Regions from separate parts of the Frankia sp. R43 genome, predicted to be linked through region 1. Evidence: riboswitches for the same ligand, from Rfam matches in the RefSeq annotation. Region 1 holds a riboswitch; each other region holds the start of a gene.
What was found. A riboswitch is a leader RNA that binds a small molecule or an ion and turns the genes downstream of it on or off. The one in region 1 is predicted to bind cobalamin.

Region 1 (5,832 bases):
CAGCCAGCTCGCGAGGTAGAGCGATCCGATGATCTTCGAGCAGGCGTTCATCGGGAAGGAGCTGGTGACGTACACCTGCCCGTCGCGCACGGCGGTGATCCCGTCCCAGCCGGCCCTGCCGAGCAGGTTCGCGCGCTCCGCCGCCAGGTCCCCCGCCGACTCCAGGGCGTACCCGCCGCCGGTGTTGCGGACGATCAGCTCCGGGTCACGGTCGAGGACGGCCTCGGGGTCGATGTCGAGCTGGTGGACCGACCCCCGGGCCGAATCAGCGTCGGTGAAACGGATGTCACCGAAGATGTTCGTGCCGCCGGCCAGCGTGACCATGTCATGCCAGCCCGAACCGGGAACGGGCGACGCGAAGTCCTTGTCGTTCTCCAGGTAGACGCGTTTGGGAGTGACACCGGCGAGGCGCTCGGCCAGCAGGTCGCGGTATTTCGTGTAGAAGGCGTTGAGCTTCGCCGCCTGCTCCTGCCGGTCGAAGATCTTCCCGATCAGATCGACGTTGAAGATGTGGTCGTTCTGGTCCCAGCCGGTGATGACCAGGGTCTTGATGCCGAAGGCCGCGAGCTTTCCTTCCGCTTCCTTCCAGGCTCCGTTACGGGGGAAGATGACGACTTCGGGCTTCAGTGTCGCCAGCTGCTCGTAGTTGGGTTCGGCCTGGCCCTTGCCCGCGGTCTTCGTGACGTCGAAGTCGCCCCAGTAGCCCGTGTAGTTCTCCCCCGCCGAACCTCCGTCGAGCCCGACCACCGTGTCGAAGGCGCCGACCGCGCGAATGAACTCGACGTTGAACGTGTTGAACGCGACGACCCGCCGCACCGGAACGGTGATCTCGACCTTGCGGTCGGCGTCGTCGACCACCGCGACCTCATGCCGGGCGGCCTGGGAAGCGCTCGCCGCGGCCGGCTCGCCGGTGGTCGGGCTGGGGCTGCAGCCCACCAGCGCCGCGCAGAGCAGGGAGAACGCAGCCAACACCACCGCGGCCGCGTTCCGCCTCCGGCGGTGGCGGTGGCGGTGGCGGCCGGTGGGCACCTCGAGATGATCAGGCCGCGAAGGGAAGATCCGGGCCAGAGACTGCCGCATGGTCATGGGGTCCTCAGCTGTCTCCGAGCGCGCAGGCGCACGGCATGGATGAATGCGGGAAGGCGGTTGGACGCACGTAAAACCAGCAGGAGAAAGCACTGGAAGATCGCACTCACAGCGCTTTCCGAGGTGCCCGGAGAACACTCTTCCCACGCCGAAGACGACCACCGAAGGAAGAGGAAATGCGTCCGCGACATACGTGGCCAATGAGCCGGATCACCGGCCAGCCGTGTCGGTGCCGGGCGACGCCGCTACGGGAATTCGATCAGAAACCGGTCAGCTCCTGAGAGACGTGCCTGGAGCGACGAGTCTCGATCAGGTAGTTGGACGTACGGCCATGTCGTGACCTCCCTGGATGACGCGTCCCGAGCCGGTGACAGGACAACGTCAGGCCTGACTCACGGTCACCATCGATAGGATGATCACCGTTCACAGTGGCGCGACCGTGCCGGATTTCCACCGGCTTCCGACCGTTGTCCTGGAGTTCCGCAAGCGTAGGGGTCTGTCACCTGCACGTCAACGCGGATGCGCAGGTGGGCTGCCTGCTGTGACCTTCGCGACGTGCCGACCAGCCGCCGACCATGCGATCCCCGGACCGTGCGGTCAGTGGACGTCGGCAGCGGAACCGTGGTGAAGCTGCGGAGCGGGGCGCACCCGGGTGAGCAGCTCGCCGACGACGGGATCCGCGAGCCGATAGCGGATCACCCGGCCGTCCCGCTCCGCGACGACGGCCTGCTGGTGCCTCAGCAGTCGCAGCGCCTGGGAGACCGCCGCGTCGTTCATCCCGACCGCGACGGCGAGATCCGACACGGAGATCGGGCCGACATGGTGGATCGCGAGCAGGATCGCCAGCCGGCCCGGCTCACCGAGCATCGCGAAGACACCGGCCCAGCGGGCGACGTCGTCCCGGTCCCCGATCGCGGCCACCGCGTCGCACGCCCGGTCACGATCGATGATCCGGTGCTCGGCCCGAGCGTCCAAGCGGTGCATGGGACGATTCTCGCACCCGCCCCCCCTCGCCGGACATTCGCCGACCGCGCGTCCGAGCACGTCAGACCTCCCCGGCGATCTCCAATGATCTCCGGAAACGTGCCGCGCGGGCGCAGGATACGGCTCCGTCCGGGCCCGACGGAGGACATCGAGCACATTCGACCAAAAATCTGCATTGCCTTGCAGATGAGCAGGCGTTCTCGTACAGTTCGTCCCGCCGTGGTGTTCGGGAAGCCGGTGCGGAACCGGAGCGGCCCTCGCCACTGTGATCGGGATGTCACCGGCCAGTCCTCGCCTGCGGGCGGGGAAGTCACTGAGCGCCGGAGTCGCCGCTTGGGAAGGCGGCCGGTGACGCACCACCCGTCAGCCAGGAGACCGGCCACGGCATGCGATCCGTCCACGAGGTGCTGGAAGGCGGCCTTCTTCGCATGCGCGCACGTCTGGTGGCCCTGAGTACCACCCTCCTTCTCCTCCCCGCTCTGCTGGCCGGCTGCGGCGACGACGATCCGTCGCCCTCCACCGCCGGCGCGGGTGCGGGTGCAGGCACAGACTCCCGAGGTTGCGTGACCTCGTTCGACGAGGGCACCGACTACTACCCGACGCGCTCCACCCTCGAGCACGCGAAGAACTTCACCATCACCTACGAGAAGGCCTACCAGGTCGTCACCGTGAAGGAGCCCTACCCGGACGGAAAGCCCGAGTCGTACGTCCTGTACCGGTGCGGCACCCCCAAACCGGAGCTCACCGGCGACCTCGCCGACGCACCGCGCATCGAGACGCCGATCGACAGCCTCTACTCCGGCTCGACCACCCACCTGCCGCTGCTGGTCGACCTCGACCGCACCGGGATCCTCACCGGGGTCTCCAGCGCCGCCTCCGTGGTCAACAAGGACATCCGCGGCCGTATCGACGCGGGCAAGGTCGTCGAATATGCCGGCAACGGCCAGCTCGACACCGAGAAGGTCGTCACCGCCGCGCCGGACGTCCTGATGACCGGCGGCACCGACGACCCCGCGTATCAGAAGCTGCGCGACGCCGGCATCCCCGTCGTCGCCAACGCCGAATGGCTGGAGAGCGATCCGCTCGGGCGCGCCGAATGGGTGAAGTTCATGGCCGCGTTCACCGGTGACGAGGAGAAGGCCGGCAAGGTCTTCGACCAGATCGAGGCGGACTACGACGCGATCGTCGACAAGGTCCCCGACAGCAAGCCGGTCCCGACGCTGATCGGCACCATGTACCAGGGCACCTGGTACATGCCCTCAGGAGGCAGCTACGTCGGCAAGCTGCTCGCCGACGCCGGCGCCAGCTACCCCTGGTCAGGCGAGAAGGACACCGGCAGCCTCGAGCTCGACTTCGAAAGTGTCTTCACCAAGTCAGGCGACGCGAAAATCTGGCTCGCCGACGGCGAGTGGAAGACGCGGGGCGACATCACCGCCGAGGACGCCCGCTACGGCCAGTTCGCAGCCTTCCGCGACGGCCAGGTCTGGAGCAACAACCTCGTCATCGGCGCCGGCGGAGGCAACGACTACTGGGAACGCGGCGTCACCCGGCCCGACCTCGTCCTCGGCGACCTCGCCGCTATTCTCCACCCCGACGCCTTCCCCAACCACACCTTCGCCTTCTACCAGCAAATCAAATAGCGATGCCGGACTTCGGCGCCGCCCCGCAGGGCACGACGAACCAGCAGGTCGCCGCCCCGCGCGCCCGAGTGGGAGACCCGGCCGCCGCCCCTGTCCCGGCGGCGCCGCTCCCCCGCGTCCACGGTCGCTGCCCGGACCGTCCGGGCGATCCGGGCGGCCCGGGCGGCCCGGGCGGCCCCGTGCCGTCGGCCGACCGGGCGGTGCGCGATGCCCGGTCGGGTCGTCGTCCGTTGCGCGGCCTGCTCGTCCTCGCCGCCATGTTGGGAACCCTGGTCGGGATGTTCCTGCTGGCGCTGGCGGTCGGATCCGTCTCCATCCCGCTCGACGAAACCCTGCGAGTCCTCGCCGGGCGGGACCCGCACGATCCACGGTGGACGGTCGTGGTTCGGGAGATCCGGCTGCCGCGGGCGCTCACCGCCGGACTCGCCGGGGCCGCCCTCGGCGTGGCCGGCCTGCAGATGCAGACCCTGTTCCGCAACCCGCTAGCCGACCCCTACTCCCTCGGTGTCAGCTCCGGGGCCAGCCTCGGTGTCGCCCTCGTCGTCGCCGGCGTCGGCGGCTCCGGCGGCACCTTCACCGCCAGCGCCGCCGGCAGCGGCCGGTACGGAATCGTCGTCGCCTCTGCCGCAGGCGCGGCCCTCGTCCTCAGCGCGACCCTCGTCCTCGCCCAGTGGGTACGCTCCGTCGTCACCCTGCTCGTCATCGGCGTCATCCTGAACAGTGCCGTCGGCTCCCTCGTCAGCCTCCTGCTCACCTGGACGGCGCCACAGCGCGCCATCCAGTACTGGATGTGGTCGCTGGGCAGCTTCGCCGGCACCTCCAACGGCGACCTCGCGGTCTTCGCGCCCATCGTCGGGGTAGGACTGCTGGTCGCGCTGCTGACCGTCAAGCCGCTCAACGCGCTGCTGCTCGGCGAGAACTACGCCCGCACCCTCGGCCTGCGGCTACGCCGCGTCCGCGCCGCCACTCTCCTCGGCGCCTCTCTGCTCGCCGGGTCGGTCACCGCGTTCTGCGGGCCCGTGGCCTTCCTCGGCATCGCCGTACCCCACATCGCCCGCCGCCTGCTCGGCACCGCCGACCACCGCGTCCTCGTCCCCGCCACCATCCTTACCGGAGCGGCACTCTCCCTCGCCTGCTCGATCGGCTCCCAACTGCCGGGCACCGACCAGGTGCTGCCCATCAACGTCATCACCGCCCTGATCGGCGCCCCCATCGTCATCGCGGTGCTGCTGCGGGCCCGCGCCGCCGTCGCCGGGGTCGCCTGATGCCCGCCGACCACCAGGTTCGGCCAGGCGCCGCGGCCGCCCCCGGGCCCGACGCCACCTCCGAACCCCGACCCAGCGGCCTGCCAAGCACTGCTGCCCCCGGCGGCGGCCACCCGGCAGGCACCAGCACGTGGCCGGGCTCGGAACTACGGCTGGACGGACTCGCGGTCGGCTACCGCCACCGGCGCGCGCGGCGCCCTGTTCTCGCCGGTCTGACCGCCACCGCACCCCGCGGCGCGCTGACCGTCCTGCTCGGGCCGAACGGGGTCGGCAAGTCCACCCTGCTACGCACCCTGGCCGGACTGCAGCCGCCCTTCGGCGGGCGGGTCCTGTTAGACGGTTCCGACCTCGGCCGGCTTTCCAGAGCCGAGCGGGCCCGAGTCGTCAGCACCGTCCTCACCGACCGCGTCCAGATCGGCCTGCTCACCGCCGCCGACCTGGTCGGCCTCGGCCGCCACCCGCACACCGGCCCCACCGGCCGCCTCGACTCCGCCGACCGCGCCATCGTCGACTGGGCCCTGACCGCCGTCAGCGCGTCCCACCTCGCCGACCGTGACACCGACGAGCTCTCCGACGGCGAACGCCAGCGCGTGATGATCGCCCGCGCACTCGCGCAGGAACCATCCCTCATCCTGCTCGACGAACCGACCGCCTTCCTCGACGCACCGAGCCGCGTCACCGTCACCGCCCTCCTGCGCCGCCTCGCCCGCGAACGCGACCTCACCGTCGTCGTCTCCACCCACGACCTGGAACTCTCGCTGCGGGTCGCCGACCAGGTCTGGCTCCTCGACCGCGCGGGAAACCTGCACACGGGCAGCCCGCAGGAGGTGATCGGCACAGGTGCGGTCAACGCCACC
Region 2 (5,832 bases), on a different contig from region 1:
AGAGCCATCCACTGCGCGCCCTCGCCCTGGACCTCGCCATCCGCGCGTACCTGGACCGGCACCCCGAGGCGACTGTGGTCGCCCTCGGCGAGGGCCTGCAGACCACCTACTGGCGCCTGGGGCGGCCCGGCGTCGACTGGCTGACCGTGGACCTGCCACCGGTGATCGACCTGCGCCGGCGCCTGCTGCCGCCGGAGCCACGCATGACCGCGATCCCGGTCTCGGCGCTGGACCACAGCTGGATGGACGTCCCCGATCCGGCACGTGGGGTGTTCATCTCCGCCGAGGGCCTGTTCATGTACCTGGAACGAGACCAGGTGATGTCCCTGATCACCGAGTGTGCCGCGCGGTTCCCCGCCGGGCAGCTGTTCTTCGACTCGATACCCCCCGCGTTCAGCAGGCGGACGATGAAGGGCTACCGCATGTCGGACCGCTACACCGCGCCGCCCATGCCCTTCGGCCTCACGGTCTCCGCGGCCGCTCGCCTGCCCGCGCAGATCCCCGGCGTGGCCACCGCCGAGGACCTGCAGCCACCGCCCGGCCGCAGGGCATGGCGGTCGCGAACGCTCCGGAGGATCGCGGCCCTGCCCGGCCCGCGTGATCTGCGCCCGTCAGCCACCCTGTTGACCTTCGCCGGGTGACCGCGGGCAGCTGCGCGGCGAGCCGGGTGGCGCCGGCGGGGCGGCCTGACCCGGTACAGGTGCTGCGGGCCGTGGCGCTCGCCGTCGGTCCGCCGCCCGGAGCCGTGAAACGATGCTGGGCGGGCGAGTGGACGCGCCGACAGACGGGGAGGCATGGCTGTGGCGACGATGGACGACCTGGCGGAGCTGGGCCGGGAGGAGAAAGGGCTGGCGGTCGTCTCGACGTCGCGGGCCGACCAGAGCATTCAGTCGTCCGTGGTCAACGTCGGCGTCCTGCGGCATCCGCTGAGCACCACCCCTGTCGTCGGTTTCGTCACCTACGGCCGGGTCAAGCTCGCGAACCTGCGTGCCAGGCCCGCGCTGACCGTCACGGTCAGGTCGGGGTGGCGATGGGTGTCCGCCGAGGGCGAGGCGCAGCTCATCGGCCCGGACGACCCGCATCCCGACATCGACGCCGAGCGGCTCCGGTTGCTGCTGCGGGAGGTCTTCGTCGCCGCGGGCGGCACGCACGACGACTGGGCCACGTATGACCGGGTGATGGCCGAGCAACGGAGAACCGCCGTTTTCCTGGTGCCCCGGCGGGTCTACAGCAACTAGTGGTGTGTCTGCCCCGGTAGTTCGATGGATTTTTGGTCGTTGGAGGGTTTGGTGAGTCGCAAGAGTGAACGATTTCGGTCGTTCCGACGACCAGAATCCTTCTTTCTTGCGGGTCGCCAGGAAACCCTTCGCCCCCGTTTGCCTCTCTTGATCGGGCTCTGGCTACAGCCCACGCTACCGTCGAGGGTGTGCTGAACGAGCAGATGCGGCTGACCTGGGGCGACAACGCCTCCGGCTGGGTCGCGAACGAGGCGCTCTTCGACGCCCTGTTCGCGCCGGTGACCGCGGCGATCAGCCGTGCGGCGGCAGTCCGGCCCGGGCAGCGGCTGCTGGACGTCGGCTGCGGCTCCGGCACGTTGCTCGCGGCCGGGGCCGGCGCGGGAGCGAGCGTGGTCGGGGTCGACATCTCGCCGGGCATGGCCGAGGCGGCGCGGCGCAGGGTTCCCGTGGCCACCGTCGTGGTGGGGGACGCGCAGGTTCTCGACCTGGGCGGGGAAGCGCCCGGCCCGCCGTTCGACCTGGTCGTCTCCCGCTTCGGGGTGATGTTCTTCGAGGACCCGACGGCGGCGTTCGCGAACATCCGCCGGGTTGTGGCCCCGCAGGGCCGGCTGGTCTTCGCCTGCTGGCGCGGCCGGGAGGAGAACCCGATGTTCTCGCTCGGCTCCAGCGTGCTCGCCGGGCGGCTGGTCCCGCCACCGGCGGACCCGGCGCCTGGCGAGCCTGGCCCGACCGCGTTCGCCGACGCCGACCGGCTGGCGGGCGTCCTGGGTGCGGCGGGCTGGTCCGGCATCGTTATCAACGCGCTCGACTTCGAATGCGACTACGGGGCCGATGGCACCGACGGGGTCGAGGAACGGCTGGCGACCATCCTGAGCACCTCCACCGGCCGGTCGGCCCGGCAGCAGTTGCAGCCGGCCCTGGGCCCGCAGGGCTGGTCGGCGCTGCTCGACGAGGTGCGGGCGGAGCTGCGTCGGCATCTCGTGCGGGGAGCCGTCCGTTTTCCCGCCGCGACCTGGCTGGTCACCGCGACGAACCCGGCTGGCTGACAACTCCGGTCGGGTGACCGGCCCCGGTTCGTTCCGGGGGCCACGCCGCGAAGGTGGGTCGGTGAAGGCCGCAAACCCGAAGCGTTGCTGTTACGGATGGTAACTGGCTGTGTTTGTGTCAGGTTGACTCAGGGGACTATTGCCCTGTGTGCCCGGACGAATTCTCCGGGTTGGGCGCTGGGGCGGGGTGGGCATGGGGCGCAGGGTGCTGCGCTTTCCGCGGCAGCCGTCCTGGTGAAACACCTTCCGGAAGGAGCACCTGATTCTCATGAAGATCGACCGTCGCGAGCAGAACGGTGTCACCATCCTCGACCTGGGCGGGAAGATCGTCCTAGGGATGGGAGCGGAGCAGCTCCGCTGGGCCGTCCGTGAGGAGATGGAGAACGGCACCCGCAATCTGCTGCTGAACTGCGCCAGCGTCACCACCGTCGACAGCAGCGGCATCGGCGAGCTCGTCAGCTCCTACACGGCCACGCAGCATCGCGGCGGCCACCTCAAGCTGCTGAAGCCACCTCCCAAGTTCCAGGACCTGCTCCACATCACCCAGCTGATCACCATCTTCGAGGTCTACGACGACGAGAAGGAGGCCGTCGGCAGCTTCTGAGCCCGGCCCGGGCGGGGGAGACGTCGGCCGCCGGAGCGGGTGTTGACGCCCGATCCGGTACGGACCTACGGTGGGGCCTCGTGACGGCGTAAGGAAGCCGGTGGAAGTCCGGCACGGTTGCGCCACTGTGAGCCCGCGAAACGCCGCGGGTGAGTCAGATACTTCGCCGTCATGATGCCCATCCGTCCGCGGGGACGCACAATCCCCGAAGGAGGCTCCGGTGACCACCGTTGCGCGACTTCACTTCTCCCGTCCCTGAGCACGCCGTGATGACTTTCCGGCTGGCCGTGGCACGGTCCTCCAAGCCTTTCTAGGGAGCGACGCGATCACCGTTCATTTCATCGGCGCCGGCCCCGGTGCCGCGGACCTGCTCACCCTGCGCGGCCGGGACCTGATCGCGGCCTCCCCGGTCTGCCTCTACGCGGGCAGCCTGGTCGACCCGGCCGTGCTGGCGCACTGCCCGCCGGGCGCCCGGATCGTCGACACCGCTCCACTGACCCTCGACGAGATCGTCGGTCATCTCGTCGAGGCCGACACCGCCGGCCAGGACGTCGCCCGGCTCTGCAGCGGTGACCCGTCGGTGTTCAGCGCCGTCGCCGAGCAGATGCGCCGGCTGGAGGCGGCGGGCGTCCGTTACGACGTGTGCCCCGGGGTGCCCGCGTACGCGGCGGCGGCAGCGGAGCTGGGCCGAGAGCTGACCGTGCCGGGCGTGGCGCAGAGCGTCGTCCTGACCCGGACCAGCGAGAACGCCTCCGCGATGCCGGCCGCGGAGACGCTCGCGGCCTTGGGCGCCGCCCGGGCGACGATGGTCATCCACCTGTCCATCCAGCGGATCGAGGCGGTCGTCGAGGAGCTGCTGCCGGTCTACGGCGCCGCCACCCCGGTAGCGGTGGTTGCCTGGGCCTCACGCCCGGACCAGGTCGTGCTGCGCGGCCGGCTCGACACCATCGCCGCCGCCGTGCGCGCCGCCGGGATCGGCCGGGCGGCGGTCATCGTCGTCGGCGACGCGCTCGCCGCGACGGGCTTCCGTGACAGCCACCTGTACTCGGCGGAACGGGACCGTGCGTGCGTATCCTGATCCTCGGTGGCACCCGGGAGGCACGTGACCTCGCCGCCGCGCTCGTCGCCGAGCAGGGCATGGACGTCGTCTCGTCGCTCGCGGGGCGGGTGCGCGATCCGGCGCTGCCCGCCGGCGAGACCGTGATCGGCGGCTTCGGTGGAGTCGGCGGCCTGCGCGTTTTCCTGCGGGACCGGGCGATCGACGTCGTCGTCGACGCCACGCATCCGTTCGCGGCGAGGATGTCCGCGCACGCCGTCGCCGCCTGCGCGGCCCCCTCGCCCGCATCGGACGAGGCGGGCGGCACGCACGCGGGCAGCACGCATTCGAGCGGTGCGCATTCGAGCGGTGCGCATTCAGGTGGTGCGCATTCAGGCGGCGCGTGGGCGGGCGGCGCCGGTTCCGCGGTGCCGCTGCTCCGGCTGGCACGGCCCGGCTGGCAGGCCAGGCCCGGTGACGACTGGCGTCGCGTCGGCGACCTGGCGGCGGCCGCCGACCGGGCCCGGGAGCTCTGCCCGCCGGGCGGCGCCGTGTTCGTCACCACCGGTCGCCGCGAGCTCGCGCCGTTCGCCGCGGACCCGGACCGGCACTATCTGATCAGGGCCGTGGACCCGCCGACGGACACGCTGCCATCGCGGCACACCGTGCTGCTCGACCGCGGTCCCTACACCGTCGAAGGAGAGACCCGACTGCTGCGCGAGCACGACATCCGGGTGCTGGTCACGAAGGACAGCGGCGGCACGCTGACCGTCGCCAAGCTGGACGCGGCCCGCACGGTCGGCGTGCCGGTCGTCATGGTCGACCGCCCGGCGGCCGCGGGCCCGGCGCCACGGACCTGGCCGGACGCCGCCGGCATCCTGACCGCTCTGCGGGAGCTGGCCGCTGGCCATACTGCCGAGTCGCCGCCAAATAGCGGAAGTAGTCGTCGCCAATAGGTGCAAATGGGACGCAGGGCCATCTGGCAATACGCAAGAAGTGAGAATTTCGGTCGTTTCAGTAACGAAATCCTCACTTCTTGCTGGGGATCAGTGGCATCAGTGGAAGCCCGAAGCTCGGGGTTCCGCGACGGGTCTGGCGTGCCAGTGATCACCTGGAATCGGTTGGGGCGGTGTGGACCCACTGGGTGACCGGGAGCGCCGAGCGGAAGGCGGTGAACGAGCCGACCGGCTCGGCGTGGGAGATCGCGATCCGGCGCAGCCGGCCGCCGGCCCGCCGATGCCAGTCGACGAGCACGGCCTCCGTCTCGATCGTGACCGCGTTGACGACGAGGCGCCCGCCCGGCGGCAGCGCCGCCAGGCAGGCGTCGATGACTCCGGGGATGCTCGCGCCGCCGCCGACGAACACGGCGTCCGGCGTCGGCAGACCGGCGAGCACGTCCGGTGCGCGACCTTCGACGAGCCGTAGCCGTCCGGCCGCGGCCCCGCTTCCGGCCCTGGCCCCGGCCGCGGCGGGCATGGCGGCGGGGCCGGCGGGGCCGGCGGGCGATGCGACGACGCCGGCGAGGCGTTCGGCGTTCGCCCGGACGTGGGTGGCGCGATCCGCCCGCGGCTCGATGGCGATGACCCGGCAGCGGCGGTCTGCACGCAGCCATTCGGTGGTGATGCCGCCGCTGCCGGCGCCGACGTCCCAGAGCAGCTCACCGGGCGCCGGGGCGAGCACGGCCAGCGTGATCGCCCGCACCTCCTGCTTGGTGAGCACGCCGTCGGTGGTGAACGTCTCGTCGGGCAGGCCCGGCGCCTGGCCGGCGCCGGCCAGGCGCTCGCCGGGCGCGCAGCGGACCGCGACGATGGCGAGCCGGTCATGCCGTGGCAGGGCGGCCGGCCCGGCCTGGTGGACATGGACGCGTTCGTGCGGACCGCCGAGGCGTTCCAACACGGTGAGCTCGGC
Region 3 (5,832 bases), on a different contig from region 1:
GGGCCCGCCCGGCCAGTGCCGGCTGCAGGCCGGCGAGGGTGCGCAGCAGGGTGGACTTGCCGATGCCGTTCGGGCCGAGCAGCACGGTGAGCTGCCCGCGGGGTGCGGTCGCGGTCAGGCCGTCGAGGACCCGGTGGCGCGCTCGGCGGCGGCGGTAGCCGACCGCGAGCCCGTCCAGGCACAGCCCGGGTGTTCCTGCCAGCCCCGGCGTCCCGGGCGTCCCCGGCGTCTCGAGTGGGCCTGGCGTCTCGGGTGGGCCTGGCGTCTCGGGTGGCACCGGTGGCACCGGAGCGGCGGCGGGCATCAGGCGGCCCCCGCCGCGGCGGCGCGGGCCCGCAGCAGCACCGCGATCACGATCGGAGCACCGAGCAGCGAGGTGACGACGTTGATCGGCAGCACCTGGTCGGTACCGGGCAGCTGCGCGGCGATCGAGCAGGCCAGCGCGACCAGCGCGCCGGTGAGCAGCGTCGCCGGGACGAGCAGCCGGTGGTCGGCGCTGCCGAGCAGGCGGCGGGCGATGTGCGGCACGGCGATGCCGAGGAAGGCGACGGGCCCGCAGAACGCGGTCACCGAGCCGGCGAGCACCGACGCGCCGACGAGGGTGACCACGCGGACCCGGCGCAGCCGCAGGCCGAGGGTGCGGGCGTAGTTCTCGCCGAGCAGCAGCGCGTTGAGCGGTTTGACGGTCAGCAGTGCGACGCCGAGCCCGACACCCACGATGGGCGTGAAGACGGCGAGATCGCTGTTGGACGTCCCGGAGAAGCTGCCCAGCGACCAGATCCAGTACTGGACGGCCCGCTCCGGCGCCGTCCAGGTGAGCAGCAGGCTGACCAGTGAGCTGACGGCGCTGTTCAGGATGACGCCGATGACGAGCAGGGTGACGACGGACCGCACCCACTGGGCGAGCACGAGCACGGCACCGAGGACGGCGGCGGCACCGACCGCCGCGGCGACGACCACCCCGAACCGGCCGCTGCCGGCGACACCGGCGGTGAACACTCCGGCGGAGCCGCCGACCCCGGCGACGACGGCGGCGACCCCGAAGCTGGCCCCGGAGCTGACGCCGAGGGAGTAGGGGTCGGCGAGCGGATTGCGGAACAGGGTCTGCATCTGCAGTCCGGCCACGCCGAGCGCCGCCCCGGCGAGTGCGGCGGTGAGCGCCCGAGGCAGCCGGATCTCGCGGATGACGATCGTCCACCGGTGGTCGTGCGGTTCGCTTCCGACGAGCACCCGCAGGGTCTCGTCGAGCGGGATGGAGACCGAGCCGACCGCCAGGGCCAGCAGGAACATCGCGACCAGGCCGGCGACGAGCCCGCCGAGGACGACCGCGGCACGGGCCCGACGCCGTCCGACGGCACCCGGACTGCCGCTGGCACTCGGACTGCCGCTGGCACCCTGGCTGCCGGCGGCGGCCCGGTTCGCGGATGCCAGCGAGGTCGCCGGCGCCACCGCGGGCACCGGTGCCTCCGATGACGCGGAGGCGACCGCTGGTGCTGCCACCACGGGTGGTGGTGTGGGGGCCGGGCCGGGAGGCGCCACCGGGTTGGTGGACGCCTCCGCGGCCGCTCTGAACAGCGCCGTCACTACTTCAGCTGCTGGTAGAAGGCGAACGTGTGGTTCGGGAAGGCGTCCGGGTGCAGGATGGCGGCGAGGTCACCGAGGACGAGATCGGGCCGGGCCACGCCGCGCTCCCGGTAGTCGTTGCCGCCGTCGGTGTTGGTGACGAGGTTGTTGTCCCACACCTGGCCGTCGCGGACGGCCGTGAGCTGGCCGTAGCGCGCGTCCTCGGCGGTGATGTCGCCCAGTTTCCTCCACTCGCCGTCGGCGAGCCAGATCTTCGCGCTGCCGGCCTTGGTGAAGACGGTCTCGAAGTCGAGCTCGAGGCTGCCGGCGTCCGTCGAGTCGGCCCAGGGGTAGCTGGCGCCGGCGTCGGCGAGCAGCTTGGCGACGTAGCTGCCACCCGAGGGCATGTACCAGGTGCCCTGGTACATGCTGCCGACCAGCACCGGCACCGCCTTCTCGTCCGGGACCTTGGCGGCGATCGCGTCGTAGTCGGTCTCGATCCTGTCGAAGACCTTGGTGGCCTTCTCCTCGTCGCCGGTGAACGCCGCCATGAACTTCACCCATTCGGCGCGCCCCAGCGGGTCGCCCTCGAGCCATTCGGCGTTGGCGACGACGGGAACGCCGGCGTCACGCAGCTTCTGGAACTCGGGGACGTCGTACCCGTCGGTCATCAGCACGTCCGGCGCCCCGGTGACGACCCGCTCGGTGTCGATCTGGCCGTTGCTGGCGTACTCGACGACCTTGCCCGCGTCGACGAGGCCGCGCACCTCCTTGTTGATCACATAGGTGCCGGTCGCCACCCCGGTGAGGACGTCGAGCCGGCCCAGGTCGGCCAGCAGCGGCAGGTGGGTCGTCGAGCCGGAGTAGAGGCTGGTGATCGGGGTCTCGATGCGCGGTGCGTCGGCCAGGTCACCGGTGAGCTCCGGCTTCGGGGTGCCGCACCGGTACAGCACGTACGACTCGGGCTTGCCGTCCGGGTACGGCTCCTTCACCGTGACGACCTGGTAGGCCTTCTCGTAGGTGATCGTGAAGTTCTTCGCGTACTCCAGCGTCGAATGCACCGGGAAGTAGTCGGTGTTCTCGTCGAACGAACTGACGCAGCCACGGGCGTCCGTGCCCGCGTCGGCGGCGGCCGGCGACGGATCGTCGTCGCCGCAGCCCGCCAGCAGTGCGGGGATGAGAAGGAGAGTGGCGCTCAGGGCCACCAGACGTGCGCGCATGCGGAGTGAAGCCGCCTTCCAGCACCTCGTGGACGGATTCGCGGGGGTGCCGTGGCCGGTCTCCTGGCTGACGGGTGGTGCGACACCGGCCGCCTTCCCAGGCGACGATTCCGACGCTCAGTGACTCCCCGACGGGCGGGGACTGGCCGGTGACATCCCGATAACAGTGGCGAGGGCCGCGCCGGTTCCACACCGGCTTCCCGAACACCACGGCGCGACGAACTGTACGAGAACGCCTGCATCATCTGCAAGGCGATGCAGACGATCTGCTCTGCGCGGGCCTGCTGCTCGGCCTGTCCTGGCTGCGCGGCGCCTCGCCGGTCACCCTCATCCTGGTCGGGACGGCGCTGACCTACCTGTTCCAGGCGCTCACCTCGACGATGCAGTACATCGCCAGCGAGAACCAGCTGGCCGAGATCGTCCGGTGGAGCTTCGGCAGCGTCAACGCGGCGACCTGGGGCCAGGTCGCCGCGGTCGGGGTGCCGGTCGGTGTCGCGCTGGTGCTGCTGACCGGACAGGCCGCCAACCTCAACGCGATCGCGTTCGCCGGCGACGACGCCGCGCGCAGCCTGGGTGTGGACGTCACCCGCACCCGGCTGGTGTGCAGCCTGCTGGCGGTGATGCTGGCCGCGGTCATCGTCAGCTTCACCGGCGTGATCGGATTCGTGGGGCTGGTCGCCCCGCACATCGCCCGGCTGATCGTCGGGGCCGATCACCGCTTCCTGCTGCCGTTCGCCGCGATCGCCGGTGCCCTGCTGGTACTGGCCGCCGACACCGCCGGGCGCACCCTGTTCGCCCCGGCCGTCATCCCGGTCGGGATCGTCGTCGCCTTCCTCGGGGCGCCGCTGTTCATCAACCTCGTCCTGACCCGCCGCAGGCAGTTCCTGTGAGCGCCCCGGCTGCGAGCACACCGCCGGTGACCGCGCCGGAGCCCACCCTCGACATCCGCGGCGCGTGTTTCGCCTACGGGCGCCGGATGGTGCTCACCGACCTGGACCTCACCGTGGCCCGGGGAACCGTCGTCGGCCTGCTCGGCCCGAACGGCAGCGGGAAGTCCACCCTCATCCGGGGCATCTGCCGCGTCCACCGGCCGAAGGCGGGAACGTTCCGGCTCGGTGACACTGACTTGCACCGGCTGGTGCCGCGGGAGCTCGCCCGGATCACCGCGTACGTCCCGCAGGGCTCGCCCGGCCCGTTCGCCCTGACCGTCACCGAGGCCGTCATGCTCGGCCGTACCCCGCACACCCGGCTGCGGCCGTCACGCGAGGACGCCCGCCACGTCCGCGAGGCGATGGAGCTGCTGGACCTCACCGCCCTCGCGGACCGGCATGTCGACGAGCTCTCCGGCGGCCAGGCACAGCGGGTCGTCATCGCCCGCGCCCTCGCCCAGCAGCCCCGGGTGCTGCTCCTGGACGAGCCGACCAGCGCCCTCGACCTGCGCCACCAGGTCGAGACCCTGCACCTCGTGCACACCCTGGCCGCCGAGCGCGACCTCCATGTGCTGATGGCCATTCACGACCTGAACCTCGCGGCGCGCTTCTGCCACCAGGTCGCCCTGTTGCACGGCGGCCGCGTCCTGACCACCGGAGCACCGGCCGACGTCTACCGCGCCGACGTCCTGGAGCAGGTCTACGGCCTGCCGGTGGAGGTCAGCCGCCACCGCGGCGTGCCCGAGATCCGGCCCCGTCTGCCCGAGACACGGCGGGCGGGGTCGTAGCGGGTGACGCCCGGGGCGTGGTGAGGATCCGGTAGGCCGGGCGCAGCACCTCGCGCAGATCGCCGAACGGTTCCACGACCAGCGGCCCGCACAGGTCCAGCAGGATGTCGGGACGTCCCGTGGGCCCGCTCCGGTCAGCCGTGCCTTCGCGGCGGCCTTCGGAGCCCGGCGACGTCCAGCTGGCCGGGTCCGGAGCCGTCCGTTGAGGATCCGGAGACGTCCAGAACCCGGCCGGGTCGGTCGGCGGCGCCGTGGCCGGCTGGACGTCGCCGGTCGCGGGGGCGGGGGAGCGTGGGCGCAGGTGCCGGATCTCGGTGAGCAGCGCGTCGCGTTCCCGGCCGCGCAGGGCGAGCAGGGTGAACGGGTCGGTGTCGATCGTTTCGGCGAGCTGGTGGCAGGCCGCGACGAGGTGGGCGCACGGCCGCTGCCAGTCGGTGCAGGTGCAGTCCATCGCCAGGTCGTCGGCGCGCTGCGGGAACAGGGTGAGCCCGCGGGCGGCGAACGTGTCCTCGATGTCCGCGGGCAGGGAGCCGGCCAGCAGCGCGGCGGCGTACCGGGCCTGGGCGGCCAGTGCGCCCGCGGCCTGGCTCCAGGCGTCGTCGCCGAAGGTCCGGACGGCAAGCCGGGGCTTGTGCAGGTCCTCGCCGCGGTCCCGGACCAGGGCGACGACGAGGTTGCCGGTGCGCCGCACGGTCAGGACCGCCTCGGTGCGGGCCAGGGCACGGCCGGCGCGCAGCGGCTCGGGCAGGGTCATGCCCTCGATCAGCTCGAGGAACCGTGCGGACCACCAGGCCCGGCGGCTCCGCTCCCGGTCCCGGTCCCGGCCCCGGTCCGGCTGGCCGCGGGTGGGCGGCTCAGCCATCGACGGCGTCGGGGGCGAGGGTGACGAGGTCCCGCAGCTCGTCGGTGGAGAGCGTGGCCAGCCAGCTCTCCCCGCCGCCGACGACGGTGCGGGCCAGCGCGGCCTTGTCGGTGAGGATGCGGTCGATCCTCTCCTCCAGGGTGCCCATGCACAGCAGGGTGCGGACCCACACGTCGCGACGCTGCCCGATGCGATGGGCGCGGTCGGTGGCCTGCGCCTGGGCCGCCGGGTTCCACCACCGGTCGATGTGGATGACGTGGTTCGCCGTGGTCAGGTTGATGCCGTTGCCGCCGGCTTTCAGCGAGAGGAGGAAGACCCCGGGCCCGGAGCTGGTCTGGAAGCGTTCGACCAGGGCGTCGCGCTCGGCGGCGCGCAGGCCGCCGTGCAGGAACGACACCTCCACCCCGAGCCGGGCGGACAGGTGCGGTGCGAGCATCGCCCCGAACCGGGCGAACTGGGTGAAGCACAGC

Region 2: it holds a riboswitch for cobalamin, as region 1 does, so the genes downstream of both, cobM (precorrin-4 C(11)-methyltransferase) here and ACG83_RS08595 (ABC transporter substrate-binding protein) in region 1, are expected to answer to the same signal.
Region 3: it holds a riboswitch for cobalamin, as region 1 does, so the genes downstream of both, ACG83_RS20275 (ABC transporter substrate-binding protein) here and ACG83_RS08595 (ABC transporter substrate-binding protein) in region 1, are expected to answer to the same signal.

The regions. Positions count from the first base shown of each region.
Region 1 is NZ_LFCW01000002.1:231,581-237,412, reverse strand. It holds gene ACG83_RS08605 (ABC transporter substrate-binding protein) at 1-1,080, opposite strand, end outside; cobalamin riboswitch at 1,453-1,608, opposite strand; gene ACG83_RS08600 (metalloregulator ArsR/SmtB family transcription factor) at 1,684-2,070, opposite strand; cobalamin riboswitch at 2,274-2,469, shown strand; gene ACG83_RS08595 (ABC transporter substrate-binding protein) at 2,457-3,710, shown strand; gene ACG83_RS08590 (iron ABC transporter permease) at 3,968-4,975, shown strand; gene ACG83_RS08585 (ABC transporter ATP-binding protein) at 4,975-5,832, shown strand, end outside.
Region 2 is NZ_LFCW01000004.1:728,691-734,522, reverse strand. It holds gene ACG83_RS20370 (class I SAM-dependent methyltransferase) at 1-641, shown strand, start outside; gene ACG83_RS20365 (TIGR03618 family F420-dependent PPOX class oxidoreductase) at 801-1,238, shown strand; gene ACG83_RS20360 (class I SAM-dependent methyltransferase) at 1,442-2,284, shown strand; gene ACG83_RS20355 (STAS domain-containing protein) at 2,553-2,888, shown strand; adenosylcobalamin (AdoCbl) riboswitch at 2,954-3,106, shown strand; gene cobM (precorrin-4 C(11)-methyltransferase) at 3,214-3,966, shown strand; gene ACG83_RS20345 (precorrin-6A/cobalt-precorrin-6A reductase) at 3,954-4,880, shown strand; gene cbiE (precorrin-6y C5,15-methyltransferase (decarboxylating) subunit CbiE) at 5,032-5,832, opposite strand, start outside.
Region 3 is NZ_LFCW01000004.1:705,624-711,455, reverse strand. It holds gene ACG83_RS20285 (ABC transporter ATP-binding protein) at 1-277, opposite strand, end outside; gene ACG83_RS20280 (iron ABC transporter permease) at 304-1,584, opposite strand; gene ACG83_RS20275 (ABC transporter substrate-binding protein) at 1,584-2,783, opposite strand; cobalamin riboswitch at 2,819-3,010, opposite strand; gene ACG83_RS20270 (FecCD family ABC transporter permease) at 3,020-3,673, shown strand; gene ACG83_RS20265 (ABC transporter ATP-binding protein) at 3,670-4,500, shown strand; gene ACG83_RS20260 (hypothetical protein) at 4,433-5,362, opposite strand; gene ACG83_RS20255 (DEAD/DEAH box helicase) at 5,355-5,832, opposite strand, start outside.